Regions from separate parts of the Nonomuraea sp. NPDC049421 genome, predicted to be linked through region 3. Evidence: riboswitches for the same ligand, from Rfam matches in the RefSeq annotation. Region 3 holds a riboswitch; each other region holds the start of a gene.

The links. Region 3 has a riboswitch for thiamine pyrophosphate ahead of AB0K18_RS02265 (FAD-dependent oxidoreductase). Riboswitches for the same ligand answer to the same signal wherever they lie in the genome.
Region 1: it holds a riboswitch for thiamine pyrophosphate, as region 3 does, so the genes downstream of both, AB0K18_RS43495 (cytosine permease) here and AB0K18_RS02265 (FAD-dependent oxidoreductase) in region 3, are expected to answer to the same signal.
Region 2: it holds a riboswitch for thiamine pyrophosphate, as region 3 does, so the genes downstream of both, thiD (bifunctional hydroxymethylpyrimidine kinase/phosphomethylpyrimidine kinase) here and AB0K18_RS02265 (FAD-dependent oxidoreductase) in region 3, are expected to answer to the same signal.
Region 4: it holds a riboswitch for thiamine pyrophosphate, as region 3 does, so the genes downstream of both, thiC (phosphomethylpyrimidine synthase ThiC) here and AB0K18_RS02265 (FAD-dependent oxidoreductase) in region 3, are expected to answer to the same signal.

What each region holds. Positions count from the first base shown of each region.
Region 1 is NZ_JBFAQA010000038.1:49,825-57,086, forward strand. It holds gene AB0K18_RS43480 (GPP34 family phosphoprotein) at 1-114, opposite strand, end outside; gene AB0K18_RS43485 (DNA-formamidopyrimidine glycosylase family protein) at 184-1,062, shown strand; gene AB0K18_RS43490 (rhodanese-like domain-containing protein) at 1,107-1,430, shown strand; TPP riboswitch at 1,484-1,599, shown strand; gene AB0K18_RS43495 (cytosine permease) at 1,589-2,926, shown strand; gene AB0K18_RS43500 (methylated-DNA--[protein]-cysteine S-methyltransferase) at 2,895-3,464, opposite strand; gene AB0K18_RS43505 (PAS domain S-box protein) at 3,560-5,428, shown strand; gene AB0K18_RS43510 (ATP-binding protein) at 5,580-6,002, shown strand; gene AB0K18_RS43515 (membrane protein insertase YidC) at 5,986-6,627, opposite strand; gene AB0K18_RS43520 (DUF6412 domain-containing protein) at 6,746-6,943, opposite strand; gene AB0K18_RS43525 (hypothetical protein) at 6,943-7,116, opposite strand; gene AB0K18_RS43530 (response regulator transcription factor) at 7,210-7,262, shown strand, end outside.
Region 2 is NZ_JBFAQA010000013.1:84,377-91,638, reverse strand. It holds gene AB0K18_RS23010 (M28 family metallopeptidase) at 1-879, opposite strand, end outside; gene AB0K18_RS23005 (ATP-dependent DNA ligase) at 1,101-2,045, opposite strand; TPP riboswitch at 2,103-2,198, shown strand; gene thiD (bifunctional hydroxymethylpyrimidine kinase/phosphomethylpyrimidine kinase) at 2,186-2,995, shown strand; gene AB0K18_RS22995 (TenA family protein) at 3,024-3,698, shown strand; gene AB0K18_RS22990 (carbon starvation CstA family protein) at 3,705-5,819, opposite strand; gene AB0K18_RS22985 (hypothetical protein) at 5,854-6,192, opposite strand; gene AB0K18_RS22980 (GxGYxYP domain-containing protein) at 6,428-7,262, shown strand, end outside.
Region 3 is NZ_JBFAQA010000001.1:486,761-494,022, reverse strand. It holds gene thiE (thiamine phosphate synthase) at 1-446, opposite strand, end outside; gene AB0K18_RS02275 (Rv2175c family DNA-binding protein) at 424-798, opposite strand; gene AB0K18_RS02270 (FAD-dependent oxidoreductase) at 829-1,998, opposite strand; TPP riboswitch at 2,052-2,168, shown strand; gene AB0K18_RS02265 (FAD-dependent oxidoreductase) at 2,159-3,337, shown strand; gene thiS (sulfur carrier protein ThiS) at 3,334-3,534, shown strand; gene AB0K18_RS02255 (thiazole synthase) at 3,575-4,282, shown strand; gene pknB (Stk1 family PASTA domain-containing Ser/Thr kinase) at 4,460-6,379, shown strand; gene alc (allantoicase) at 6,439-7,262, opposite strand, start outside.
Region 4 is NZ_JBFAQA010000007.1:314,679-321,940, forward strand. It holds gene AB0K18_RS15365 (ABC transporter permease) at 1-234, shown strand, start outside; gene AB0K18_RS15370 (betaine/proline/choline family ABC transporter ATP-binding protein) at 227-1,414, shown strand; gene AB0K18_RS15375 (ABC transporter permease) at 1,411-2,187, shown strand; gene AB0K18_RS15380 (glycine betaine ABC transporter substrate-binding protein) at 2,184-3,143, shown strand; gene AB0K18_RS15385 (SDR family oxidoreductase) at 3,184-4,035, shown strand; gene thiC (phosphomethylpyrimidine synthase ThiC) at 4,119-5,663, opposite strand; TPP riboswitch at 5,656-5,768, opposite strand; gene AB0K18_RS15395 (hypothetical protein) at 5,859-6,209, shown strand; gene AB0K18_RS15400 (universal stress protein) at 6,219-7,058, shown strand; gene AB0K18_RS15405 (cellulose binding domain-containing protein) at 7,167-7,262, shown strand, end outside.

The DNA of each region.
Region 1 (7,262 bases), on a different contig from region 3:
GGCCAGGATGCCGCCGGAGAGCGCCAGGTCGAGCGTGGCCGCGTTGATGAGGAGCTTGCCCTTGTCCTCGCCGAGTGCCAGGAGGAGGAGCTCTTCTGCGATCGTCACGGTCATGCACTTGACCCTAACGACCCGATGGCTCCCGTTCTGGGGACAATTTCGTGCGGGCCGTACTCTGGGGGCATGCCCGAACTTCCCGAAGTCGAGTCGCTCACCCATTTCCTGCGTGAGCGGGCCGTGGGCCGCGCGATCGCGGGGATCGACGTGGTGGCCATCCAGGCGCTCAAGACGTTCGACCCGCCCGTCACCTCGCTCGGCGGGCTGACCGTCACCGGCGTGAGCAGGCACGGCAAGTTCCTCGACCTCGACTGCGACGGGCTGCACCTGATCATTCACCTGGCCCGCGCCGGGTGGCTGCGCTGGCGCGACGACCTGTCGGGGGCCAAGCCGGTGCGGCCGGGGAAGGGGCCGCTGGCCGTACGCGTGCGGCTGGCGCCCGACGACGAGGGGCCGGCGCCCGGGTTCGAGCTGACGGAGGCGGGGACACAGAAACGCCTCGCCGTCTATGTCACGAAAAATCCGGACGAGGTGCCCGGCATCGCCGCCCTCGGCCCCGACCCGCTCGCCGAGTCGTTCACCGTCGAGGCGCTCAAGCGCATCGTGGGCGGCAAGCGCACCCAGATCAAGGGCTTGCTGCGCGACCAGAAGGTGATCGCCGGCATCGGCAACGCCTACTCCGACGAGGTGCTGCACGCCGCCAGGATGTCGCCCTTCAAGATCGCCGCGACGCTGACCGACGCCCAGCTCGCCGACCTGCACGAGGCCATCGTGACCACGCTGCGCGACGCGGTCGAGCGGGCGCACGGGCTCGCGGCCAAGGACCTCAAGGCGGAGAAGAAGTCGGGGCTGCGGGTGCACAACCGTGCGGGGCAGCCGTGCGACGTGTGCGGCGACACGATCAGGGAGGTCTCGTTCGCCGACTCCTCGCTGCAGTACTGCCCGACCTGCCAGACCGGTGGCAAGCCGCTGGCCGACCGGCGCCTGTCCCGCCTGCTCAAGTAGGGCGGGCGTCCTCTGCACGACCCTGGGCACGCCATGATGGAGTCATGACCGTTCCTGAGATCGAGGCCAGTGCCGTGCCCGCAGACGCTTACCTGCTCGACGTCCGCGAGCAGGACGAATGGCTGGCGGGCCACGCGCCGCAGGCCGTCCACATCCCCATGACGCAGATCCAGGGCCGGGTGGAGGAGGTCCCCGGCGACCGCACGGTCTACGTCGTGTGCCGGGTGGGCGGCCGGTCGCTGCAGGTCGCCGCGTGGCTCAACCAGCTCGGACGCGAGGCGGTCAACGTCGGCGGCGGCATGCAGTCGTGGGAGGCCGCGCGGAAGCCGATGGTCAGCGAGACGGGCCAGGAGCCTTTTGTGGCGTAAGTCGCCCACTATGGCGATTTGACCCTCTCTAAGGCAAAATAAGGGCGCAAACTACAGATCGTCGCGGGAGCTCGGGGTCGCCGGGCTGAGAGGGCAGCTATGCATCCGCTGCCGACCGCCTGAACCTGTTCGGGTAATGCCGGCGTAGGGAGTGTGCGATGTCGCACGGCGTCGAAGAAGTTCCGCTGACCCTCGAAGGCGAGGCGCCCAAGACCCTGGGCGTGCTCGATCAGGGCGCGCTCTGGGCCAACCTCGGGGTCAGCCTCCTCGGCTTCTCCGGAGCGCTGCTGCTGCTCGACCCGCTGGGCAATGCGCCGCTCACCCTCGCGGCGGCGCTGGTCGCCACCGTGGTGGGCAGCCTGATCGGCACCGCCATGGTGGGCCTGTCGGCCATCCCGGGCACGCGCACCGGCAAGCCGGCCATGGTGCTGCTGCGCGGGCTGTTCGGGGCCAGGATCTCCTACGTCCCGACGGTGCTGAACATCATCCAGATGATCGGCTGGGGCGCCTTCGAGCTGTGGGTGATCGCCAAGGGAGCCGGCGCGATCTTCCCGTCGGTGCCGTACCAGGTGTGGGTGCTCGTCGCGGGCGTGCTGACGGCGGCGCTGACCGTCTGGCCGCTCGGCTCGATCCGGCTGCTGCGCCGCTACGTCACCGTCGGCGTCATCGTGGCGATGGTCTGGTTCACGGTGTTCTTCCTGCGCGACGCCCCCTCACCCGAGGGCGGGAGCTGGACGGCCTTCCCCGCCGCCGTCGACTACGTGATCGCGCTGTCGGTGTCGTGGGTGCCGATGGCGGCCGACTTCGCCCGCCACTCGCGGTCGGGACGCGCCGCCTTCACCGGCGTGGTCGGCGGCTACACGCTGGCCCAGGTAGCCTGCCTCGGGCTCGGCGTCCACGCCGTGGCCCTGGCGGGCGCGGACGGCGTGCTGGCCGACGCGACGTCGGTGTTCACGCCGTTCGTCGCGGTGCCGCTGGGCGCGCTGTTCTTCGGCATCCTGGTGCTGCGCGAGACCGACCAGTCCTTCGCCAACGTCTACTCCACCACGATGTCGCTGCAGAACCTCATGCCGCGGGTGGACCGCCGGATCCTCTCGACCGCCATCGGCGTGCTGACGGTCGTGATCGCCCTTTTCGCGGACGTCAACTCCTACGGCGTGTTCCTCGGCGTGATCGGCGCCGTGTTCGTGCCGATGTTCGCGGTGCTCGCGGTCGACTACTTCGTGCTGCGCCGCGGCGAGGGCTGGAACACCGCCGAGGACGCCCCGTCGCGCTGGTCGATGCTGGTGCCCTGGACGCTGGGCTTCGCCGCGTACTGGCTGACCACCTCGACGCCGACCTTCCCGCAGTGGGACGCGCTCTGGACGGGCGTGCGCGAGGCGCTCGGCTTCGTGCGTCAGTCGTGGATGAACGGCGCGCTCGGCGGCGCCTTGGTGGCGGCGCTGGTCACCCTGCTCATCGGGCTCATCCAGCGGTCGCGCGCTGCTCGACGTTGAGCAGGTGCTGTTTGGCGGCGACGCCGCCGGCGTAGTCGCCGAGCCCGCCGTCCTCGCGCACCACCCGGTGGCAGGGCACGATCACGCAGACGGGGTTGGAGGCCAGCGCGTTGCCGATCGCCCGCAGTGCGCGCGGTCTGCCGATGCTCTGGCCGATCTCCTCCAGCGTCGTGGTGGTGCCGTAGGGGACCGCCATGGTCTTCTGCAGCACCGTACGGGCGAACGACGTCGCCAGCGTCAGGTCGACCGGCGTGGCGAACGTCCGCAGCCGCCCCGAGAAGTAGGCGTCGAGCTCTCTGCGCACCGGGTCGAGCCGCCGCGCGTCGGGCCCGATGAACCGCCCCACGTGCCGCGTGACCAGCTCGAACACGTCGTTTTCCGCCTCGAAGCTGCACGCCGCGATGCCTTTGCCGGTCACCGCCAGCACCATCCTGCCCACCGCGCCGTCGTAGGTGCCGAACGCGATGTCGGGTGGTGTCTCACCCCGATAGGTGCTGGAGGTCACCCGCAGCAGGGCATCGAGATCGTTGCTCGACATACCCCTCACCCTCCCACCTGCCGGGAATCACCGTGACCGCAGCGTATCGGACGGATCGCCCGACGCACCCACCGCGCCACGTGCACTATGGAGTAGTGGGGGACGAATGGGCCGGTAGTGACGATGAGATCGCTCGTGCGGCGCTCGCCAGCTCGCCCAACGCCATCGTGGCGCTCGACCGCGACCAGAGCGTGCTGGTGTGGAACGCCGCCGCCGAGCGCATGTTCGGCTGGAGCGCCGACGAGCTGCTCGGCCGCCGGGCGCCGATCGTGCCGGACGAGCTGGGCGCCGAGCACAACGCGGTGCTGGAGCGCGTACGTACGGGAGAGCCCGTGTCGCTGCGCACCAAGCGTCTCCACGCCGACGGCCGGGTGCTCGACCTGCGGGTGGACATCAGCGCCCTGCGCCTCGGCAGTGCCGTCGCCGGTTACGTGTGCGCCTACCACCCGGCCAGGGCCGACGAGATGGCCGAGCACCGCATGGCGCGCCGCGCCCGGCTGGTCGCCCGCCTCACCGACGTCGTGGGCGACATCAACTCCGACCTTGAGCTGTCGGCCGTGCTCGACCGCATCTCGGCCAGCCTGACCGAGCTGACCGGGGCGGACGCGGGCGGGTTCGTGCTCATCGAGGGCGAGCGGCTGCGGCTGGTCAGCACGTACGAGCTGCCGGAGGCGATCAGGGGCACCACCACCGACCTGCGGACGAGCCTGGTGGACAAGCTCTTACGCACCGGCAAGACCGTGATGCTGGAGTCCCACGGGCTCGACGACCTGGTGTGGGCCAAGCTCAAGGGCCTGCACACGATCGCGCTGGGGCTCGCCGCGGTGGGCGGGCGGCCGTACGGCGCCCTCTATGCCCTGTTCGCCCGCCGCAACCCGGGACACCTGGAGCTGGAGCTGCTTGAGCTGCTGGCCGGGCACGCCGGCATCGCGGTCGGCAACGCGGTCGCCTACCAGGAGGCGGTGCGGCAGCGGGCGCACGAGCGGGCCGTGTTCGACGCCAGCGCCGACGGCATCGCCGTGCTCGACCAGGACGGCCTCGTGGTGCGCTGGAACCCGGCCGCCGAGGAGCTGACCGCACTGCCCGCCGAGTCCGTGATCGGCGGTCCCCCGCCGTTCCCGCTGCCCAAGGCGGGCGAGAAGGGCACCTTCCAGCTCGACAACGGGCGCTGGCTCGACGTGGTGAGCGCGCAGATCGAGGAGACCGGCGAGGTGGTCGTCGACTTCCGCGACGTCACGGCGGCCAAGGAGCTGGAGGAGGCCAAGGACCTGTTCCTCGCCACGACCAGCCACGAGCTGCGTACGCCGATCACGATCGTGCGGGGCTTCGCCAGCACGCTCGACTCGCGCTGGGACGACATGGGCGACCCCGCGCGCCGCTCGGCCGTGCACACGATCGCCGAGCGCGCGAAGTCGCTGGGCGTGCTCATGGACCACCTGCTGCTGGGCGCGCGGGCCGGCGCGGACGAGCTCAAGGTGCGCATCGAGGAGTTCGACCTGGCGGAGCGCATCGTGGCGGCCACGCTGGGGCTGCCCGAGCTGTCGGACCGGCACCGGGTCGAGGTGGACGTGCCCGAGGGGCTGCCGTACGTGCTGGGCGACGCGCTGGCCACGGACATCCTGCTCGGACAGTTGCTGGAGAACGCGTTCAAGTACTCGCCGAAGGGCGGGCTGATCAGCGTGGCGGCCTGGCCCGAGGACGACAACGTGGTCGTCGTCGTGGACGACGAGGGGGTCGGAATCGCCCCGCCTGACCGTGAGCGGATTTTTGAACGCTTCGTCCAGGTGGACAGCGGCGACCGGAGACGGTTTGGTGGAGTGGGGCTCGGTCTCTATATCGTCCGCAGTCTCGCCAGGGCACAGGGAGGAGATGTCAGCGCTCATTCGCGACCAGGAGGAGGCACCAGAATGCGGCTCGTGCTGAGGGGCTCTTCCACTATCGGATCCGACACACCGATGCGGTAACGAGGTGGTCACGGTTGCGCTGATCTATCTTCCAATGTGTACAAGCTGTGATCGAGATGCGGTTTCTGGGATCGAGTAACGGGGCATTTCGGTCGTACCGGGGAGTGTTCCCGCGGGGGGCACAGGGAACGGGGAGGTGGGTGTGTCAAGCGTGGTGCTGTTGCCGTACGCGCCGTCCAGCGTTGCCGTCGCCCGCCAGCGTCTGAGCACTGATCTGCAGGACAGTGGGGTCTTCACCGCGGCCATCGACGATGCCGTGCTCGTCGTGAGCGAGCTTCTGAGCAACGCGCTGCGGCACGCTCATCCGCTGCCGTCGGGCATGGTGCGGGTGGCGTGGTTGCGCAGCGACGATCACATCGAGGTGGCGGTCAGCGACGGGGGCGCCGCGACCGAGCCCCGTGCGGGCCGGCCGACGCTGTCCTCGCTCGGGGGCCGGGGGCTCGGCATCGTGGAATATGTCGCCGAGAGCTGGGGGGTGCGGCACGACGGCGACACGACGACCGTGTGGGCGATTCTGCCCGCGCCTAGCAAAAGTGTGAACGGGCAGGTCGCGGCCCTCAGAGAGGCCGGCTAGCCAGCACGGCGCGCTCGCTCACGGCCCACGCCGTCGAGACGAGCAGATAGAGGCCGGCGGCCAGCGGCAGCACGAGCACGGCCAGCACCGAGCCGTACGGCAGCAGCCGCATGATGCGCTTCATCGCCTCCGGCTGCTCCTCGGCGACCTTGATCTGCCGGGCCGAGAGCCAGGCCACCGCTGTGACCAGGGCGATGACCAATACAAAGACCAAAACCGGGGTGCTGACCAGACCGAAATGGGCGACCACGCCGGCCGCCTGCTCCCCCAGCGGCGCCCCGAACAACGTGTGCCCCGCGAGCGCGGTCGGATGAGTGGCCACCCGGTACATCAGCCACAGGAACGGCAACTGAGCCAGCATCGGCATGATCCCGGCGAACGGTGACGTGCCCTCCTTGGCGTAGAGGGCGTTCAGCTCCTTGCTCAGGCGCTCCGGGTGACGGCCGTGGCGCTGACGCAGCTCGCGGAGCTTGGGGGCGAGCCGTTCGCGGATCTTCGCCGTACGGGCCTGGCGGACGTTCAGCGGCAGCAGCAGAAGGCGTACGGCGAGGGTGAACAGCACGATGCCGAGGGCGGCGCTGCCGCCGGAGACGTGAATGACGAACGTGACGAGAGAATCGATCATGAGCCCTGTTCCCTGCTGAAGAGGCGTGATGACGACGGGCTCGCTCGTCATGGCCGAGGGAGCCCCGCTTCGACGGGGGCTCGTACGAGAGCCCCGCGTCCCGGAAAGCGGGGCGCGCTCAAGGAGCGCGGGGACGCGGCCGCCCGGCCGCGTCCGGGTCGCGCAGCCGCTGGAAGGCCGTGCGGCGCGCGTAGGACAGCGGGAAGCCCACCGGCTCCCCGAGAAGGACGGGCAGCAGCGTGGCCGCCCACGTGGCCAGCAGCAGGATCGCCATCATGGTGATCCCGACCAGCCACGGGTCGAACAGCAGCTGCATCAGCTGGAGCGGGACGTCTTACCGACGACGGTGACCGCGACGAACACGACCAGGGCGATCACCCCGATGATCAAGGCAAGCTTGATCAGACCCACCAGCATCGGCAGGATGAAGGTGAAAAGCACGAAGAGACCCAGCAAGGTCCCCAGAACGAGCATCACGACTTTACCCATGCGCCCACCGTACGTCCTCGGGGCATGATCCGCGACCCTTACGAAGCCATGACGTACCGGCCGGTTCCGGGCGGCGGGCCGTACCGTGAAGGCGTGAACACGCGCATCCTGGTGGTGGACGACGATCCCACGGTGTCCGAGGTCGT
Region 2 (7,262 bases), on a different contig from region 3:
GGCGGCGGTGCCTGAGCCGTTGTCGTTGATGCCGGGGCCCTCGGGCACGCTGTCGAGGTGCGCGCCGACCATGACGACGTCGCGCGGGTCGCCGAAGCGGGACTCGGCGATCACGTTGTCGTTCTTGCCGAGCACGAGCGTGGCGTCCACCTTGACCCTGGCCGTGGTGCCGGGGTTCGCGGCCAGCTCGGCGCCGACCGCGAAGTCGGTGTAGAGCATGGGGATGCCGGCCCGCCACTCGCCGAGGTCGAGCGGGGTCGAGTCGGTACGTCCAGGCTGGCCCTCGTTGAAGACGATGACCGCGGACGCGCCCGCGAAGCCCGCGTTGCGTACCTTCTGGGCGAACGGGCAGGTGCCGCGCTGGATGAGCGCGATGTTCCCGGCCACGAACCCGGCGAAGTCCGCCTCCTCGCAGCCGCTGGTCGAGGTGGGCTCAGGGGTCGGCGGCAGGGTCAGGTCCACGCCCTGCACCTGCGCGGTGACGTCACCGGGCGGCGAGGGCTGGAAGGTGTGGAAGTCCTGCTCGGCCACGTACGCCTTCGGATCCGGCGAGACGCGCTGGAGCACCGCAGGGGCGTTCTCGGTCCAGCTCTCCACGTAGTCGATCGGCTGGAGCGTGACCTTGTACCCCGCCTTGCGCAGCTTGCCCGCCACGTAGTCGCGGGAGGCGTTGTAGCCGGGCGTGCCCGCGGCGCGGTTGCCGCCGTTCGCGGTGGCGATAGCCTGCAGGGCGTCCAGGTGTTTCTTGGCGCTGGTCCCCTTCACCTGCTTGACGAGCAGCTTGGCGAACACGTCGTCGAGCCCGCCCGCGTGCGCCGGTGCGGCCGTGACGAGCGATAACGCGAGCACGGCGAGCAGTACGGTGAACGTCCTTCGCATAGGGTCCCCCAGGGAAGGTCGGAAGAGCGGCGATTCCCCCCGAGCAGCCGCCCCCGGACGGTAACCCGCCAACCGACCAGCGTGAAGACCCATAAATCCGGACTTATCCGCCGCCAGCCGCGCCGCCCACAGCCCCCGCCGCCAGCCACGGGCGACGGCCCGGCTCCGCGGGCGGCAGTCCGGCGCCGCAGGCGGTTATCCGGTGCGGCGGGCCCGGACGGCTAGTCGGCGCGGCGGGCGCGGGCGCGGCGCTTGCCCTCGTGCATCGCCTGTACGCGCGCCACCGGGATCGTGTGCCCCTCCTCGACGAGGTCGGCGGGCAGCGCCTGCGGCGCCGGCATGTGCTCGGCCCACGGGTCGCCCTCACCCAGCCGCTCGACGGCGGTGCGGATGGTGAACTCGCCAGGCCGCACGCCGTCGAGCTCGTCCCAGGCCACGGGGAACGAGACGGGCACGCCGGGCCGGATCCGCGGGCTGTAGGCGGCCGCCACCGTCGCGCCGCCCGCCCGGGTGGAGTCGAGGAACACCTTGCCCTCACGGTCCTCTTTGATGAACGCGGTGGTGGCCAGCGCCGGGTCCAGCCGCTCGGCGCGGGCGGCCAGCGCCCGGGTGGCGGCGGCCAGGTCGTCCATCGCGGTGCCGGGCACGACGGGCACGAACACGTGCACCCCCTTGGCCCCGCTGGTCTTGACGGCCCCCGCCAGCCCGCAGTCGGCCAGCGCCTGCCTGACGAGGTGCGCGCCCCGGACGGCCGGCGCGAAGGAGTCGTGCTCGGGCGGGTCGAGGTCGAGCACCATGTGCGTGGGGTGCTCACCGGCGTAGAGCGCCGGGTGGTACTCGACCGCCCGCTGGTTGGCGAACCAGAGCAGCGTCCTGCGGTCGTCGCACAGCGCGTACGTGACCTGCCGCCGCGCGGAATCCGCCCACATGGTCACCGACCGCACCCAGTCGGGAGCGTATTTGGGCAGGTTCTTCTGCATGAACGGCTCCTGCCCCGGGCGTACCCGGATGACCGAGAGCGGCCGGTCGCGCAGCACGGGCACCATCCGGCCCGCGACCGCGTCGAGGTAGTCGACCAGGTCCCGCTTCGTGGCGTCGGCGCCGTCGAAGAGGGGCTGGTCGAGGTTGGTCAGGGAGACCCCGTCGCGCGTCTCGTCAGCGGCCACCCGCCCTACGATGCCCACACTCGAACGTGTGGTCAACAACCCGGCCTGTTAGAGTGAGCCGTTGACGCGGGGTGCCCGGAAAGCCGGGCTGAGATCACACCCGTCGAACCTGATCTAGTTCGCACTAGCGAAGGGACGTCATGGCAGCGAACGCCGTTCCCAAAGTCCTGACCATCGCGGGCACCGATCCGAGTGGCGGGGCCGGCATCCAGGGCGACCTCAAGACCTTCTCCGCGCTCGGCGCGTACGGCATGACGGTCGTCACCGCGCTGGTCGCGCAGACCACGACGGGCGTGACCGGCATCCACGAGGTGCCCGCCGCGTTCGTGGCCCAGCAGCTCGACACCCTGCTCACCGACGTGCCCGCCGATGCCGTGAAGATCGGCATGCTGGGCGACGCCGACCTGATCAAGGCGGTGGCGGCGGCGCTCGACACGTACCGGCCGCCTCATGTCGTGCTCGACCCCGTCATGGTCGCCAAGAGCGGCGACCGGCTGCTGCCCGCCGACGCGGTGAGCGAGCTGCGCCGCACGCTGCTGCCGCGCGCCGACCTCATCACCCCCAACCTGCCCGAGGCGGCCGACCTGCTCGGCGAGCCGCAGGCGAGCGGGCTGCCCGAGATGCACGCGCAGGCGGCCAGGCTGCGCGCGCTCGGCGCCCGGCAGGTGCTGCTCAAGGGCGGCCACCTCGACGGCGACACCTGCGTCGACGTGCTGGCCACCCCCGAGGGCACGATCGAGCTGGCCGCGCCGCGGGTGCCGACGCACAACACCCATGGCACGGGCTGCACGCTGTCCTCGGCCATCGCGGCTCTGCGGCCCCGCCACGACGACTGGCCCGGTGCGGTGCGCGCCGCGAAGGACTACCTGACGCAGGCGCTGCGCGCCGCCGACTCGCTGGGCGTCGGCCACGGCCACGGCCCGGTCCACCACTTCCACAACGCCTGGTAACCGGCCCCCTTCTCGCGAAAGAGACGCGATGTTCTGCGATGACATCTGGCAGCGCACGTCCGAGCTGATGCGCGCCATCCACGAGCACCCCTTCGTGACGGCACTCGGCGACGGCTCGCTCGACCGTGAGACGTTCGCCTTCTACATGGTGCAGGACGCCCGCTACCTGGAGGCGTTCTCGAAGGCGCTGGCCGCCGCCTCCGTCCGCGCCGACGACTCCGACGAGGCGGCGTTCTGGGCCATGAGCGCGCACACCGCGCTGGTCGCCGAGCGCGAGCTGCACTCCGGCTACATCGAGGAGCTGGGCGCGGCCGTCAAGGGCATCGCGACCTCGCCGACGTGCCTGGCGTACTCGTCGTTCTTGCAGGCCACCGCCCTGTCGGCGCCGTATCCGGTGATCGCGGCGGCGGTGCTGCCGTGTTTCTGGATCTACCAGGACGTCGGCACCGCGCTGCTCGCCAAGGCCGGCGACGATCCCGCGCACCCGTACGCCAAGTGGATCTCCACCTACTCCGACCCCGAGTTCGCCGCCTCCGTCGAGCGGGCCAAGGCCATCACCGACCGGCTCGCCGCCGCCTCCCTCCCGGACACCCGCGAGGCGATGGCGCAGGCGTACGGGCGGGCGGCGGCGTACGAGTGGATGTTCTGGGACAGCGCGTGGCGGCGCGAGGGCTGGCCCACGGCCGCCTGGCTGGCCCCCTGACGCCGCTCAGGGCGACTTCGCCATCAGCTCCTTCTCCTCGCGGGTGGCGATGAGCCCCGACGGCGCCACGATCGTGGACTCCTGGAACGGCGCCTCCGTGTCGGGCAGCGGTTCGCGCAGCCGGATCGCCTTGATCCAGATGCGGGCGGCGTCGAGGAGGACCACGATGATCAGCACGGCGAAGAGCGCGGCCAGCACGCCGTCAACGGTCGAGTTGACCACGATCTGCCGCATCGCGTCCTCCGTCCTGGCGGGCGCGAGCAGTTGCCCCTGGTCGAGCGCCGCCTGATAGCGGTCGCGCTGGGCGAAGAAGCCGAGCGTGGGGTCGGGCGAGAACACCTTCTGCCAGCTCGCGGTGAGCGTGACGGCGGCGTCCCAGGCCAGCGGGACGCCCGTCACCCACGCCCACTTGAGCCGGCCGCTCTTGATCAGCAGCGTGGTGGCCACGGTGAGCGCGACGGCGGCGAGGAGCTGGTTCGCGATGCCGAACAGCGGGAAGAGCTGGTTGATGCCGCCGAGCGGGTCGTTGACGCCCTGGTAGAGGAAGTAGCCCCAGGCCGCCACCACGACGGCGCTGGTCGCGACGAGTCCGGGCCACCAGCTCACCCGGGAGATCGGCTTCCACAGGTTGCCGATCGTGTCCTGGAGCATGAACCGGCCCACCCGCGTGCCCGCGTCCACGGTGGTGAGGATGAAGAGCGCCTCGAACATGATCGCGAAGTGGTACCAGAACGCCTGGAGTCCCGCGCCGCCGAGGAAGCCGGAGAAGATCTGCGAGATGCCCACGGCCAGGGTGGGCGCGCCGCCCGTCCGCGCGATCAGCGTCTCCTCCTGCACGGCCGCCGCCGCGGCCTGCAGTTGCTCGGGGGTGATGACGAAGCCCATGTTCGTGACGGCTTCGGCGGCGCTCTGCACGGTCGCGCCGACGACGCCCGCCGGTGAGTTCATCGCGAAGTAGAGGCCGGGGCTCAGCACGCAGGCCGCGGTGATCGCCATGACCGCCACGAACGACTCCATGAGCATGGAGCCGTAGCCGATCATCCTGACCTGCGTCTCCTTCTGGATCATCTTCGGCGTCGTGCCGGACGAGATCAGCGCGTGGAAGCCGGACAGCGCGCCGCAGGCGATGATGATGAACACGAACGGGAACAACGACCCGGCGAAGACCGGCCCTTCGCCGTTGAAGGCGAAGTCGGTGAACGCGGTCGTCCGCAGCGGCGGCATGGTGACCGCGATGCCGACCGCGATCAGCACGATCGTGCCGATCTTCATGAACGTCGACAGGTAGTCGCGCGGCGCGAGCAGCATCCAGACGGGCAGCACGGCGGCGACGAACCCGTACGCGATGAGCCACAGCGCCAGCGCCGACGGGCTGAGCGTGAAGGTCGGCGCCCAGCTCGACTCCTGCACCCAGCCGCCGGCCATGATGGCGAGGATCAGCAGCACGACCCCGATGACCGTCGTCTCGACGACCCTGCCCGGCCTGATCACCCGCAGGTAGAAGCCCATGAACAGGGCGATCGGGATGGTCATCGCGATGGAGAAGACGCCCCAGGGCGACTGCGCGAGCGCGTTCACCACGACCAGCGCCAGCACCGCGAGCAGGATGATCATGATGGCGAAGACCGCGATCAGCGCCGCCGCGCCGCCCACCGGGCCGATCTCCTCGCGGGCCATCTGCCCGAGGCTCCTGCCGTTGCGCCGCATGGAGAAGAACAGCACCACCATGTCCTGCACGGCTCCGGCGAAGATCACCCCCGCGATGATCCAGATCGTGCCGGGCAGGTAACCCATCTGCGCGGCCAGCACGGGACCGACCAGCGGCCCCGCCCCCGCAATGGCGGCGAAGTGGTGGCCGAACAGGATGCGCCGGTCGGTCGGGTGGTAGTCGATGCCGTTGTCGAGCCGCTCGGCGGGGGTGGCCCTGCGATCGTCGGCCCGCAGCACCTTGCGGACGATGAAGCGGGCGTAGAAGCGGTAGGCGATCGCGTACGAGCCGAGCGCGGCGCACAGCAGCCACACCGCGTTGACGTTCTCGCCTCTGGACAGGGCGAGCACCGCCCAGCCGACGGCCCCGACGAGGGCCACCGCCGTCCAGATGATGATGGAACGCAGCTTCACCGGTTACCTCCCATGTGTCTGGCGACGGACAGGATCAGTCGTGAGCCGTGTTGTGTGCCGGACGGCCCAGGCAGCAGCGCAGCCCGGCGTCCGGCAGCAGGTCGGTGGTGAAGCGCCGCCAGCGCCACAGCGGGCGGCAGTCGATGGTGACGGGCAGCTCGGCGAGGTGCACCCAGGCGGTCGGGTGGGCGTACACGAGACCGGTCGGGCCGAGCTCGCGCGCCCGGCGCGGCAACCTGCTGCGCCGCAGCGGCCGGACCGAGAACTCGCCCGCGTCCGCGCAGCACAGACCGGTGACGTGCCAGTCGAAGAAGACCACTTCGTCGGCGCGCAGGGCGTCACGGGCGGCGGGGGTGAGCGTGACACGGGACATCCGTGGCTCCTGGTGAACAGGCAGCTCAAATTAACGTCGGCCTTACCCTGCGGTTGCTCGGTCGAAACGCTTCAGTGCCTCACGAAACGATCACGTGGGCGATCCGCACGACTTATCCGGAAATTTCGCCTCATTTACACCATGGACAACAATCCGTCACCTAGGTACGTTCGCTAGCGAAGCGATGACAACGCTGTCATTCCTGGTCTCCCCCCGACGAGGAGCAGTGAACGCCATGGTCTCCCGACGCGAATTCCTCCTGGCGAACGGCACGGTCCTCGCGGCCGGCGCACTGGGCCTGAGCCTGCCCGCCGCCCCCGCCGCCGCCTCCACCTCCGCCCCCTTGTTGCCCGGCTTCGGCCGCCCCACCCGCCTCGACTACGCCGACCTCGCCACCCTGCACGGCGACGACCAGCTCCTCCTGACCACCCTTCAGGGAGTCGTCAACCGCCGCCGCCCCCGCCTGTACTTCAACTACAACGAGGAGGGCTACGACGAGCGCTGGCTGTCCAGCACCGGCGCCGCCGTCACCCGCCACGACCGCCCGCTCGACCTCGTCGCCCGCTACCGAGGCGAGGTGCGCGGCGCGATCCTGCACGACCCCGGCGTCCCCGACTCGGTGAACGTCGCCACCACTCTGGCCGGCCTGGAGAACGCCGTCGCCGCCACCGCCGAGCAGGCCGAGGAGCACCGGCTCAAGGTCATCACCGACCTGCGCGGCCGCTTCGACCCCGACGACGTGCTCGCCACCTACCGCTGGCAGCTCGACACACTCTGGCCCCGCTGCACCCACGCCCTGCTCAGCGGCCTGCCGCCGACCAGGACCGTGTCCGTCGAGAACGTCCAGTGGCGCGAGATCGCCAGGGAGACCGAGCGCATCAGGGACACCTCCAACCGCGAGGTGCGCACCTTCGACCTCAGCCAGGAGCTGTCCGGCGAGGAGGGCGTCTTCCTGCGCTTCCAGGACTCGCTCGGCGACGACGGCTGGGGAGCCTCCGTCGGCTCCTTGGTCGTCAAGTCCGACGGCACCCAGATCGCCGCCTTCACGCCCGGCACCGACGCCGAGGCGC
Region 3 (7,262 bases):
GGCCCAGGCGCCGGGCGGCCCGGCTTGGTCGGCGTCGGCCAGATCGGGCCGCAGCAGAAGTAGTCGACGCCCTCCTCCACGGCCGCGGCGGACGCCTCGGCTGCGGAGTGGGTGGACCGTCCGATGACGACGTCGTCGCCGAGTATCTCTCGCGCGACAGTCACGGGAAGGTCGTCCTGCCCCAGGTGGAGCACGTCGGGCCGGGCGGCGTAGGCGATGTCCGCCCGGTCGTTGACGGCGAGCAGTTTTCCGTGCCGGTCACAGGCGTCGCGGAAGACGTCGAGGAGCGCGAGTTCTTCGCGTGCCTCCAGGCCCTTCTCCCGCAGCTGGATGATGTCCACACCGCCGGCCAGCACCGCGTCGAGGAACTCCGCCAGATCGCCGCGGTCGCGGCGGCCGTCTGTGCAGAGATAGAGGCGGGCCTCAGAAAGCGAGGGCTTGGGCACGCCGCTTGACCTCTGTGTGACGGCCCGCCCTGATCGCCTCGATGGGCGAGCCTGGCAGTGACTCGTCGGGGGTGAAGAGCCAGCGCAGCGCCTCGACGTCGTCGTAGCCGGCGTCCTGGAGCACGGTGAGCGTGCCTGGCAGGCCCTTCATCACGTCCTTTCCGTCGAGGAACACCGCGGGCACCTGTGGCCCGCCGCTGCCGCGGCGTACGCCGAGCAGCTTGTGGTCCTTCAGGAGTTGCTTGGCCCGCCCGATCGGGAGATCGAGGCGTGAGGCCACTTCGGGGAGGGTGAGCCACTCGTCGACGAGCTGGTCGGTCTCCCGGTCGATCTGTGCAACAGAAAGCGTCACGAAACCACAACTACCACATGCCGTCCTTGCTCAAACAACACAATCTCGTAGGGGCACTTGTGGATCTACCAGGCGTTCCGTGTCCAGCCGGTGACCCGCATCGATGATGCGCCGGCCCTGGACGAGATCGCGCGGCCGGTCCACGGCCAGCACCGCGGCAAGCGTATCGTCCGCCGTGAGCCAGACGGCCGACCACTTGCCCTCGGGCTCGCCCCGGTGCACGATCCGCTCGCCCGACGCGTGGTGGCCGGCGTATTGGAGCATGTGGCCGAACTGCTCCGACCAGAAGTACGGCACCGGGTCGTAGACCGCCTCCTCCCCCATCAGCGTCGCGGCGGCGACCTCGGGGGCGTTGATGGCGGTGTCCCAGTGCTCGACCCTGAGGCGGGCGCCCCAGCGGCGCGACCACCAGGCGGCGCAGTCGCCCACGGCGACCACCCCGGGCAGCGAGGTGCGCAGGTGCTCGTCGGTGACGACGCCGTTGTGCAGGTCGATGTCGGCGTCGGCCAGCCACTCGACGGCCGGGCGCACGCCGATGCCGGTGACGACGACGTGGGACTCGACGAACTCGCCGCCCACCAGGCGGACGCCGCCCTCGTCGACCGACTCGACCATGGTGCCGAGGCGCAGGTCGATGCCGTCGTACCAGGGGATCGTGCGGGCGCCCAGCTCGGTGCCCATCGCGCTGGCGAGCGGGGCCCGGGCGGCCTCGATGACCGTCACCGCGCAGCCCGCGCGGCGGGCCGCCGTCGCCACCTCGGCGCCGATCCAGCCCGCGCCGATGACCGTGACCCGCGCGCCGGGGACGAGCATGACGCGCAGCTCGTGGGCGTCGTCGAGGGTGCGCAGGACGTGCTGAGGGCCGTCGCCGGGCAGCCTGATGGGGTCGGCGCCGGTCGCGATGACCAGGCCGTCGTAGTCGAGCTCGCCCTCGGTGGTCTCCACGACCCCCGCGCGCAGCGACTTCGCCGCGACGCCTGGACGGAAGTCGACCTGGAGCCGCTCGAGGTCGGTGTCGATGAAGCTGGTGTCGGCGTCGCCCTTGAGCACCGCCTTCGACAGCGGCGGGCGGTCGTAGGGGCGATGGCGCTCCTGGCCCAGCAGCGTCAGGCGACCGGCGTAGCCGCGCCCGCGCAGGGCCTCCACCGTGCGCACTCCCGACAGTCCCGCTCCCACCACCACGACATGCTCCACGGTCATGACCTTAACGGGGGCGGTGCGTGGACCCGGCACCGAGGCCGTAGGCTGTGGACGGAAAGACGCGCGGGAGTCCGGCCGTGACCGGGCTGAGAGGAAGGCTGCAGCGGGCCTTCGACCGCAAGACACCTGATCCGGATCATGCCGGCGAAGGGAGCGGATCATGGATGTGATCGTGGGCGGCGGGGTCGTCGGCCTGTCCGTGGCCTGGCGGCTGGCGCGCGAGGGGCGGCCGGTCACCGTCGTCGACCCGTCACCCGCCTCCGGGGCCTCCCACGCGGCCGCCGGGATGCTGGCGCCGGTCAGCGAGGTCACCTACACCGAGGCGCCGCTGCTGCGGCTGGGCGTCGCGGCCCTGCGCCGCTGGCCCGCCTTCGCCACCGCCCTGGCCGAGGACGCCGGCCTTCCACCCGCTGGGCCCGAAGGGGTGAGCGGGCTGGATCTGCGGGCCGAGGGGACGCTGGATGTGGCGTTCGGGGCCGATGACATGGCGGCGCTCGATGAGCTGGCCGCGTTCATGGAGAAGCTGGATCTGCCGGTCGAGCGGCTGACCGGGCGCGAGTGCCGGCGGCTTGAGCCGATGCTGGCCCCGTCGGTGCGCGGCGGGCTGCTGGCACCGGGCGACGCGTGGGTGAACCCGCGCCGGGTGACGGCGGCGCTGCTGACCGCCCTGGAGCGGCGCGGCGTCCCCATCGTGCGGGCCCGCGTGAGCGAGCTGGTCCGCACGGACGGCGCCGTCACCGGTGTCCGCCTCGCCGGGCCGCCCGCCGTGCCTGCCGAAGGCCGCGGTTCCGCACCTCTCGCCGCCACGGAAGGACGAGCCGGAGGTGAGGTGCTGGCGGCCGAGCGGGTGGTGCTGGCGGCCGGGGCGTGGAGCGGTGAGCTGGCGGAGGTGCCGGTGCGGCCGGTCAAGGGTCAGATCATGCGCCTGCGCTCGCCGCAGCCGCTGCTCACCCGCTGCGTACGCGGCACCGTCCACGGCTCGCCGGTCTACCTCGTCCCCCGGGGCGACGGCGAGCTGGTGGTCGGCGCCACCCAGGAGGAACTGGGCTACGACACGAGGGTGACCGCGGGCGGCCTGTACGAGCTGCTGCGCGACGCCAGGGAGCTGGTGCCCGGCGTCACCGAGCTGGAGGTCGCCGACGTGGTGGCGGGGCTGCGTCCCGGCACGCCCGACAACCTGCCGTTGATCGGTCCCGGGAGGACGCCGGGGCTGACGTACGCGACGGGACATCACCGGGGCGGGGTGCTGATGGCCCCGCTGACGGCGGCCATCCTGATGGGCGAGGAGAGCGAGCTGGCGGCCCTGTGCTCGCCGGGGAGATTTCGGGAAATTTCATGATTATTACCATCAACGGATCCGCGCACGAGCTGGCCGACGGCACCACCGTGGCGCAGGCCGTACGTACGCTGACGACGGCCACCACCGGAGTGGCCGTGGCCGTGAACGACGAGGTGGTCACCCGCGGCGCCTGGGAGACGACGGCGCTCAGCGACCGTGACCGCGTGGAGGTGCTGACGGCGGTGCAAGGTGGATGAGCTGATCATCGCCGGCGAGAAGTTCTCCTCCCGGCTCATCATGGGCACCGGCGGCGCCCCTTCGCTGGAGGTGCTGGACCAGGCGCTGGCGGCGTCCGGCACCGAGCTGACCACGGTGGCGATGCGGCGGCTCGACCCCGCGGCCCGGGGTTCGGTGCTCGACGTGCTGCGTGCGCGCGGCATCAAGGTGCTGCCCAACACGGCGGGCTGCTTCACCGCGGGCGACGCCGTGCTGACGGCCCGGCTGGCCAGGGAGGCCCTGGGCACGAACTGGGTCAAGCTCGAAGTGATCGCCGACGAGCGCACGCTGCTGCCCGACCCGATCGAGACGTTCGACGCGGCGGAGCGGCTGGTGGCCGACGGGTTCGTGGTGCTGCCGTACATCGGGGACGACCCGGCGCTGGCCCGGCGGCTGGAGCAGGCCGGATGCGCGGCCGTGATGCCGCTCGGCGCGCCGATCGGCTCGGGGCTCGGCATCCGCAACCCGCACAACATCGAGCTGATCGTGGAGGCGGCGTCCGTCCCGGTGATCCTCGACGCCGGCATCGGTACGGCGAGCGACGCCGCGCTGGCGATGGAGCTGGGCTGTGACGCCGTGCTGCTGGCCACGGCCGTGACGCGGGCGCAGCGGCCCGACCTGATGGCGGCGGCCATGAAGGGCGCGGTGGTGGCCGGGCGGCAGGCGGCCCAGGCGGGCCGCATCCCGCGCCGCCGCTACGCCGAGGCCTCCTCACCGATGACCCCCTGAGCCGCCCGCCCGGATCCGGAGCGATACAGGCGGGCGGCGGCATCGGCGTCACCATGCGCCCCGGCGACACGCCGGGGCCACTGCCGCATCGCCGTTACACACGGGACGGGAACGTCTCCGCATCGGTTTCGGGCGCTAGGGCCATGCCGGTGGCAAAACGCCCGTAAACTCAGCGGGGTGGACACGACGACTGCGGACCCCCTGGTCGGGCGGCTCCTCGATGGGCGTTACCGCATCGAGGGCCGGATCGCCCGGGGCGGTATGGCGACCGTCTACCTCGCGCTGGACGTCCGGCTCGACCGGACCGTCGCGCTGAAGGTCATGCACCGCTCGCTCGCCGAGGACCCGGCGTTCGTCAGAAGGTTCATCGGCGAGGCGAAGTCGGTCGCCAGCCTGTCACACCCCAACGTGGTGCACGTCTTCGACCAGGGCACCGACAACGACGTCGTCTACCTGTCGATGGAATACGTCCCTGGCCGCACCCTGCGCGACATCCTGCGCGAGCGCGGCCGGCTGCCGGCCCGCGAGGCGCTGGAGATCCTCATCCCGGTGCTGGCCGCCCTGGGCGCGGCCCACCAGGCCGGCATGGTGCACCGCGACGTCAAGCCCGAGAACGTCCTGATGACCGACGACGGCCGGGTCAAGGTCGTCGACTTCGGCCTGGCCAGGGCGATCGAGGCGACCAACCAGACCCGCACCGGCGTGCTGATCGGCACGATCGGCTACATGGCGCCCGAGCAGGTGATGACCGGCGCCGCCGACGTGCGCAGCGACGTCTACGCCGCCGGCATCATGCTGTTCGAGCTGGTGACCGGGCAGCAGCCCTACGACGGCGAGACCCCGATGTCGGTGGCCTACCGCCACGTCCACGACACCGTGCCCGCGCCGTCCTCGGTCTATCCCGACGTGCCGCCGCTGATCGACACGCTGGTGGCGAGCGCGACCGCCCGCGAGCCGCACGACCGTCCCGCCGACGCGACCGCGATGCTGGTGGCGGCGGTGGAGGCCCACCGCGTGCTGCCGCGTATGACAAACCCGCCCGGCACGGGCCCAAGCACGGCGGCCTATCACGCGCAGCCGGCGTCGGGGCCCATCCCGTTCGCCGCCTCGGCCCCGTCGGTGCCGCAGGCGGCGCCGGCCCACACGATGATCCAGCCGCGGGCCGAGCTGCCGGAGAAGCGCCGGTTCCGGCCGAGCTGGTTCCTGGCGGTCCTGGCCGTGGTGATGGTCGTCGCGGTGGGCCTGACCGGGTGGTACTTCTCGCTGCCCGAGCAGGTGAAGGTGCCCGACCTGGTCGGCAAGGACCTGGCGCTGGCCGAGAAGGACCTCGTCGGCGCCGGGCTGAAGGTGCGCAAGGGCGAGAGCCAGTACGACGAGAAGATGGCCGAGGGCCTGGTGCTGAGCAGCGACCCGGTGGCCGACACCGAGCTCGACAAGGGCTCGACGGTCACGCTGACGCTCTCGCTCGGCCCCGAGCGCATCGTGGTGCCCAACGTCACGGGCATGAACGGCAACGACGCCCGCGCCGCCATCGCCAAGGCCGGGCTGACCGTCGGCAGCGTCAAGCGGCAGGCCAACCAGCAGGTCGAGCGCGACAAGGTGATCCGCACCTCGCCGCAGGTCGGCGAGAAGATCAAGAAGAGCGCGAAGGTCAACATCTTCGTCAGCGCCGGGCTCACCATGCCCGACGTCAACGGCATGCCGAAGGACGAGGCGGCCGGCTTCCTCAGCTCGCAGGGCTTCCAGGTGCAGGTCAACGAGGTCGACGACGACGCCGAGCCGTGCACGGTCATCGCCCAGACCCCGAAGGCCAAGTCCGAGGTCGACAAGGGCGCGCCCGTGATGATCACGGTGGCGCGCTGCCAGACGCCGTTCCTCGACTGGTTCAGGGGCGACAACGAGGCGCGCGACGACCAGCAGTTCGCGATGGTGCCCGGGGTGATCGGCAAGAACGTCAACGACGCCAAGTCGGAGCTGGAGGCGCTGGGGTTCCGGGTGCGGGTGCAGCGGCTGGGCAACGGCGGCGTGGTGCAGTTCCAGCGGCCGCTGCCCAACAGCGAGCGCCCGCCGGGCAGCACGGTCATCCTCTGGCAGTGACCACCGTTCCCCCCGGCGAGGATCGGCGCTCATAAGCGGGCCCCGCAGAGCCCTGGGCATCAGGCCAGGTGGCCGTGCAGGCGGACGCGGGCCAGGCCGCCGTCCGGGTAGATGTCCACGCGCACGTGCGTGACCGGCGTGTCGGCGCCGAGGCGGAAGCGGTGCGGCGTGTCGGGCTGCAGGCGCGTCCTCGGCAGCAGCTCCACCTCGCGGTCGCCGTCGAGCCCGGTGAGCGCGACCGCGCCCGGCGCGTTGAACAGCAGGTTGGTGGTGTCGATCTCGGCGAGCCTGACGACGCCGCGCCCGGCCAGCCTGATGACGATCCAGTCGTTGCCTCCGTCGCGCCGCCGCGCGGTCTCCCAGCCCTCCGCCTGGTGGCGGGCCAGGCCGGGGGCGATGACGTTGTTGGGCGCGGAGTAGAACTCGTCGGAGCAGGCGGTGACCAGGCCGCCGTTGGCCAGCGCGGCGAGGTCGATGCCGAGGCCGTCGTGGAGGGACAGGTCTGGACGTACCTCGCCGTGCACGCGCAGCCGGGCGACGCCGCCGTCAGGGTGGATGTTCAGCCGTACGTGGGTGTAGCGGGCGTCGTCGGTCACCGGGAAGAGGTGCTCGGCGTCGCCCTTGAGGTCGGACAGCGGCACGATCTCGGTCCAGGGCGCGGCGCGTACCTCGGCCGGCGACGGATGCCCCGCCACCGACGTGGCCTCGACGGACGCCCGGGGCGGATAGTTGCCCTTGAACCAGGCCGTGTCGATCACCACGCCGCGGATCACGCCGGGCAGCCCGAGGCGTACCAGCGCCCAGTCGTGGCCGGGCTCGCGGCGGCGGCGGGTCTCCCAGCCGTCGTACACCTGCCCCTTGTTCCCGAACGTCTCCGGCAGGA
Region 4 (7,262 bases), on a different contig from region 3:
ACGCAGCTCGCGATGGGCATCGGCGCGGTCGCCGCGTTCGTGTCGGGCCCGGGGCTCGGCGAGCAGATCTTCTCCGGCCTGGCCAGGCTCGGCGGCGCGAACGCGGTCAACGCCACGCTGACGGGCACGATCGGCGTGGCGATCCTGGCGCTGATCTTCGACGGCGTCTTCGTGCTCATCGGCCGGCTGACCACGCCGAGCCGGCGGCCCGCGACCGGAGGTGCCCGTGGCTGACCTGCAGCGGCCCGCGACGACCGGCGGCGTGCCGATCGAGCTGCGCAAGGTGACCAAGTCGTTCCCCGGCGGCGGCGAGCCCGCCGTACAGGAGCTGGACCTCGACATCCAGGCGGGCGAGATCGTGGTCCTGCTCGGCCCGTCGGGCTGCGGCAAGACGACCACGATGCGCATGATCAACCGGCTGATCGAGCCCACCTCTGGCGACATCATCATCAACGGCCAGAACTCCCGCGAGATCGACCCCGACCGGCTGCGCCGCCACATCGGGTACGTGATCCAGCAGGCCGGGCTGTTCCCCCATATGACGGTGGCGGCGAACATCGCCCAGGTGCCGAAGATGCTCGGCTGGGACCGCGCGCGCATCGCCGAGCGGGTGGACGAGCTGCTCACGCTGGTGGGGCTGGAGCCCGAGACGTTCCGCGACAGCTATCCGCGCCGCCTGTCGGGCGGCCAGCAGCAGCGCGTGGGCGTGGCCAGGGCGCTGGCCGCCGACCCGCCGGTGCTGCTGATGGACGAGCCGTTCGGCGCGCTCGACCCCATCACCCGCGAACGCCTCCAGGACGAGCTGCTCCGCCTCCAGGACGACCTGGCCAAGACCATCGTCTTCGTCACGCACGACGTGGACGAGGCGCTCAAGATCGGCGACCACATCGCGATCATGCAGCGGCCCGGCCACATCGTGCAGTACGCCCGCCCTGCCGAGATCCTCACGAACCCGGCCACTGACTACGTCGAGCAGTTCCTGGGCGCCGGCTCGTCGATGCGCCTGCTGCGGCTGACGAAGGTGGGCGACATCGACCTGGACCAGGTGCCGTACTTCTCGGAGGACCGTGACTGCGCGGAGCTGCTGCGCGAGATCGAGCGCGACGGCCGCGGCTACGCGCTGATCACTGACGGGATGCGCCGCCCGCTGCGCTGGGTGAGCCAGGCCGACCTCGAAGGCCGGACCGGCCCGGTCGGTACGGCGGGCGACCCGGTCACCGGCACCATCCACCACCGCATGACCTTGCAGGACGCCCTGGAGGCGCTGCTCAACGCCGACACCGACGTGGTGCCGGTGGAGGGCAGGCGGCGCTCGTACGCGGGGGCGCTGTCGCTGAGCACGGTGCAGAACGCGATCCAGACGATCAAGGCGCGCGAACGCGAGCGCCGCCACCGCAGGAGCGGTGCCCGATGACGGTCGAAAGCGCCGCCGACAGGGAGGCGACCACCCCTGAGCCGCGCATCGGGCGGTCCTGGCGCGCGATCCTGCCCCCGCTGTGCTACCTCGCCGTAGCCGCCGCGATGATCGTCTACACGCAGGTCGCTCCGCTGGACAGCATCGAGCGCGGCTCGCTCAACCTGACGTTCCTGATGCGCCGCACGTGGGAGCACATCCAGCTGGTGTTCTTCTCGACCGTGCTGGTGCTGCTGGTGGCGCTGCCGCTGGGCGTGCTGCTGACCAGGCGCGGGCTGCGTAAGGCCACGCCGGTGGTGCTGTCGCTGGTGAACCTGGGCCAGGCCACCCCGGCGGTGGGCCTGGTGGTGCTGCTCGCGGTGGTGTTCCAGATCGGGTTCTGGACGGCGGTGGCGGCGCTGTTCGCCTACAGCCTGCTGCCGACGCTGCGCAACACGATGGTGGGCCTGGAGCAGGTGGACCCGCGCCTGGTGGACGCGGGGCGCGGCATCGGCATGTCGGCGTCAGGGGTGCTGTTCAAGGTCGAGCTGCCGATGGCGGTGCCGGTGATCCTGTCGGGCATCCGTACGACGCTGGTGCTGAACGTGGGCACGGCGGGCATCGCGGCGTTCATCGGCTCGGGCGGTCTGGGCGACCTGATCACCGCGGGGGTGAGCACGCAGCGCAGCCTGATCCTGGTCACCGGCTGCGTGCTGATCGCGGTGCTGGCGCTGCTCATCGACTGGGCGGCGGGCCTGGCGCAGCGGCTGCTGTCGCCGAAGGGGCTCTCATGAGGGCGTTCCTGGCGGCCGTGGCGGTCCTGGTCTGCGTCGTGGCCTGCGGGCTGCGGCCGGCGTCGTCGTTCGTGCCGCCGGTGGAGCCGGGCGGCATCCGCCCGGTGCCGGGGCTCGAAGGGCAGCGCGTACGGGTGACGTCCAAGGAGTTCACCGAGCAGCTCGTGCTCGGCAAGATCGCCGTGCTCGCCCTCACCGCGGCGGGCGCGGACGTGGAGGACAGGACCAACGTCCAGGGCAGCGTGAACGCCCGCGCCTCGCTCATCCGCGGCGGCACCGACCTGATGTGGGAGTACACCGGCACCGGCTGGATCACCTACCTGGGACAGCAGAAGCCCGTCCAGGGGGCGGAGGCGCAGTACGAGGCCGTACGCGACCTCGACCTGCGCAAGAACGGCATCGTGTGGCTGCCGCCCGCCCCGCTGAACAACAGCTACGCCATCGGCGTCACCCGGGCGTCGGCCGAGAAGTGGGGCTTGTCGAAGATCTCCGACATCCCCAAGGTGCCGGTGGCGCAGCGCACGTTCTGCGTGGACCACGAGACGTTCGGCCGCGACGACGGCTTCCTCGGCATGCTCAAGGGCTACGGCCTGACGTACGGCGAGGAGGTGCCGAGGGCGAACGTGCGCAGGGTGTCGGTCGGCGTGCTCTACAACTCGGTGGCCAGCGGCCAGTGCACGCTCGGCATGATGACCACCACCGACGGCCGGGTCAAGGCGCTCGACCTGGTGCTGCTGGAGGACGACCGGCACTTCTTCCCGCAGTACAACGCGGCGGTGACGATGCGCAGGCAGCTCGCCGACGCACACCCGGAGATCGCGAAGATCTTCGCGCCGATCAGCGCGAAGCTGACCGACGACGTCATGCGGGACCTGAACGCGCAGGTGGACGTGGACGGCGGCATGCCGGCGCTGGTGGCCCGCGACTGGCTCAGGTCGGAGGGATTCGTCCGATGACGGGCGTTAACCCCACCTGACCACGGGCAGCCCGCAAGGCATGTCGCACACACCACCACCGCAGAACCAGCCGTACCCGGGCAGCACCGGCGAGATGGCTCCTGAGCCGCGCGACGAGATGCGCGACTACGTCGGCCGCGACCTGCTCGCCGGCAAGAAGGCCCTGATCACGGGCGGCGACTCGGGCATCGGAAGGGCGGTCGCCGTGGCGTTCGCCAAGGAGGGAGCGGACGTCGCGATCGCGTACCTGAGCGAGCACGAGGACGCCGCGCACACCCGCAAGCTGGTCGAGGAGGCCGGGCGGCGCTGCGTGACGCTGCCCGGCGACCTGGCCGACCGCGCGCACTGCGCGTCGGTCGTCGAGCAGGCCGTCTCCGAGCTGGGCGGCCTGGACGTGCTGGTCAACAACGTGGCCTACCAGGAGCCGGTGAGCGGCCTGGAGGAGCTGGACGACGAGCAGTGGGAGCACACGTTCGCCGTCAACATCCACAGCTACTTCCGCGTCATGAAGGCCGCGCTCCCGCACCTGCGCGAGGGCGCGGCCATCATCAACACCTCGTCGATCAACGGCCTGCGCGGCAACAAGTCGCTCATCGACTACGCCGCCACGAAGGGCGCGATCAACGCCTTCACCTACTCCATGGCCCAGAACCTGGTCGAGCGGGGCATCCGGGTCAACGCGGTGGCGCCTGGCCCGGTGTGGACGCCGCTCATCCCGGCCACGATGCCGGAGGAGAAGGTGGAGAAGTTCGGCCAGCAGGTGCCGATGGGGCGACCCGCCCATCCGGACGAGATCGCCCCCTCGTACGTGTTCTTCGCCTCCGACCGGCTGTCCTCGTACTACACGGGCGAGGTGCTGGCCCCGATCGGCGGCGAGACGCTACCGGGCTAGACGCGGCCCGAGTCCTTGATGGCTCCTCCGCGCGGCGGCGTGATCTTCGTCCAGAGCTGCGGCTCTGGACATCGGACAATGCGTCACTCCACGTAGATCGTGCCGCCGAGGCGCCGGAACTCGGCGGCCTTCTCCTCGAAACCGGCCCGCCTGATGTCGTGGCTGATCCGCATCGAGCAGAACTTGGGGCCGCACATCGAGCAGAAGTGCGCGGTCTTGGCGGGCGCGGCGGGCAGCGTCTCGTCGTGGAAGGCGCGGGCCGTGTCGGGGTCGAGCGAGAGGTCGAACTGGTCCTCCCAGCGGAACTCGAAACGCGCGTCGGACAGCGCGTCGTCCCACTCCTGCGCCTTCGGGTGCCCCTTGGCGAGGTCGGCGGCGTGCGCGGCGATCTTGTACGTGATCACGCCCGTCTTCACGTCGTCCTTGTCCGGCAGGCCGAGGTGCTCCTTGGGGGTGACGTAGCAGAGCATGGCGGTGCCGAACCAGCCGATCATGGCGGCCCCGATGCCCGAGGTGATGTGGTCGTAGCCGGGCGCGACGTCGGTGACGAGCGGGCCGAGGGTGTAGAAGGGGGCGTCGTCGCACAGCTCGCGCTGGAGGTCGACGTTCTCCTTGATCTTGTGCATGGGCACGTGTCCCGGGCCCTCGATCATGACCTGCACGTCGTGCTCGCGCGCGATCACGGTCAGCTCGCCCAGCGTGCGCAGCTCGGCGAACTGCGCCTCGTCGTTGGCGTCGGCGATCGAGCCGGGCCGCAGGCCGTCGCCGAGCGAGAACGACACGTCGTAGCGGGCCAGGATCTCGCACATCTCGGCGAAGTTCTCGTACAGGAAGCTCTCGCGGTGGTGCGCCAGGCACCAGGCGGCCATGATCGAGCCGCCGCGCGAGACGATGCCGGTCTTGCGGCGCACGGTGAGCGGCACGTGCGCGAGCCGCACGCCCGCGTGCACGGTCACGTAGTCCACGCCCTGCTCGCACTGCTCGATCAGGGTGTCGCGGAAGACCTCCCACGACAGCTCCTCAGGCCGGCCCTTGACCTTCTCCAGCGCCTGGTAGATCGGCACGGTGCCGACCGGGACCGGGGAGTTGCGCAGGATCCACTCGCGGGTCTCGTGAATGTCGTCGCCGGTGGACAGGTCCATGATCGTGTCGGCGCCCCAGCGGGTGGCCCAGGTCATCTTCTCCACCTCCTCCTCGATGGAGGAGGTGACCGCGGAGTTGCCGATGTTGGCGTTGATCTTCACGAGGAAGTCACGGCCGATGATCATCGGCTCGGTCTCGGGGTGGTTGACGTTCGCGGGGATGATGGCCCGGCCGGCCGCGACCTCGTCCCGTACGAACTCCGGCGTGACGCCCTCGCGGACCGCGACGAACTCCATCTCCTTGGTCACCAGCCCGCGCCGCGCGCAGCCGACCTGGGTGACCGGGTGCCCGGCGGCCCGCCGCTCCTCGATCCACCCGGCCCGGCGGCGCGGCAGGCCCCGCCGCAGGTCGGGCTCGTAGGAGGGGTCGGTGTACGGGCCCGAGGTGTCGTACAGCGTCACCGCCGTGCCGTTCGACAGGTTCACCCGCCGCATCGGCACCCGCAGCTCGCCGCTGTAGATCTTGGAAAAGCGCGCGTCGGTCATCGCGCAAACTCCCTTCGCCGGCATTACCCGGAGCAGGTTCTGGCGGTCGGCGGCTGGCAGCCGTCCTCTCAGCCCGGTCTCCACCGGGCTCCCGCGTTGGACGGCGGTGATCGTACCCACGCGGGGCGCGATCCCAAACCAGGGCGAGAAGGTTTGGCGGGGCTTCTCAGCGGTACGGACCCCATCAGGGGAAACATGATGAGAATCGCCGCTGTCGCAGGACTACTCGTCGTGATGGCCGCATCCGGCGCCACCGCCGCCGCCGGGGACGGCATGCAACAGCACGAGGTCAGCCAGGAGCAGTTCGACACCCTGCTGGCCCAGTGCCGCTACTCCGATACCGGTAAGGCCAAGTGCCGCGCGAACGTCAGAGAGCTCTATCGCGTCGGCCGTACCGATCCGTCACTCGACTGCCGTACCTACTCCGGCGTGACCGTCTGCGGCACGCTCAAGCTCAGCAAGGCGGAGCGCGCGTGCGTCCGCGACTCCGAGGCCGAGGGACTGTCGTTCCGCCGCGCCGAGGTGGAGTGCTACACCGCGTCCTGAGGAGCCGAGTTGATCATCGTAGGTGTGGACGGCTCCCGTGCCGGCCTGGAGGCGGCCGGCTGGGCCGCCACCGAGGCCGTGCTGCGCCAGGTGCCGCTGACCGTCGCGCACGTCGTGCCCAAGTGGGTGTGCGAGGAGGACCAGCCCGTCCGTTACGCCGAGGTGGCGCGGTGGATGCGCGAGGGCGCGCAGACCGTGCTCACCTCCGCCAAGGACCGTGCGCTGCGCGAGCGGCCCCAGGCGCGCGTGGAGACCGTCCTGCTCCCCGGCGATCCCCGCGCGGCCCTGGTCAAGGCCGCCGCCGAGGCCGAGCTGCTGGTCGTCGGCAGCAGCGGCATCGGCGGCGTGCGCGGGCTGCTGGTCGGCTCGGTCGCGTACGGGGTCGTCGCGCACGCCGAGACGAACGTCGTCCTCGTCCGCGACCGCCCCGCCACGCCCGGCGAGGTTGTCGCGGGCACCGACCTGTCCGCATGCGCCGAGCGGGCCCTGGAGTTCGCCTTCGCCGAGGCTGAGCTGCGCGGGGCGCGGCTGCGGGTGGTCCAGGCGTGGGCCTGGCCCCAGCCGGGCGGCTTCGGGCCGGCCGACCCCGAGAGCGAGCAGGGCCACCTGCGGGCGCTGCACGAGGCGCTGTCGCCGTACCGCGCCCGGCATCCCCGCGTCGAGGCGGTCGCCGAGATCGTGCACGGGCATCCCGTGGACGTGCTGAAGGAGGCGGCGGCCGGGGCCGAGCTGTTGGTGGTGGGCTCGCGCGGGCGCGGGCAACTCGCCGGCATGCTCATCGGATCAATCAGCCAGGCCATGCTGCACCACGCGCCCTGCCCGCTGGCGGTGGTGCGCTCCCCCGCCTGAAAGTTACATGCGTCCCCGCAGGTCACGTCCGCGGTCCTGATCGCCTCCTTCCCCGTTCCGCCCGCTGCTCCTTACGATCTGCGCAGGCTGACGACGGGAGATCGGACGATGCGCGCAATCGGCGCCGTGCTGGCCGGAATGGTGACCGTGATCGCGGCCGTGCTGTTCGCGACGACGCCGGCCGAGGCGGCGGCCGTACGGATC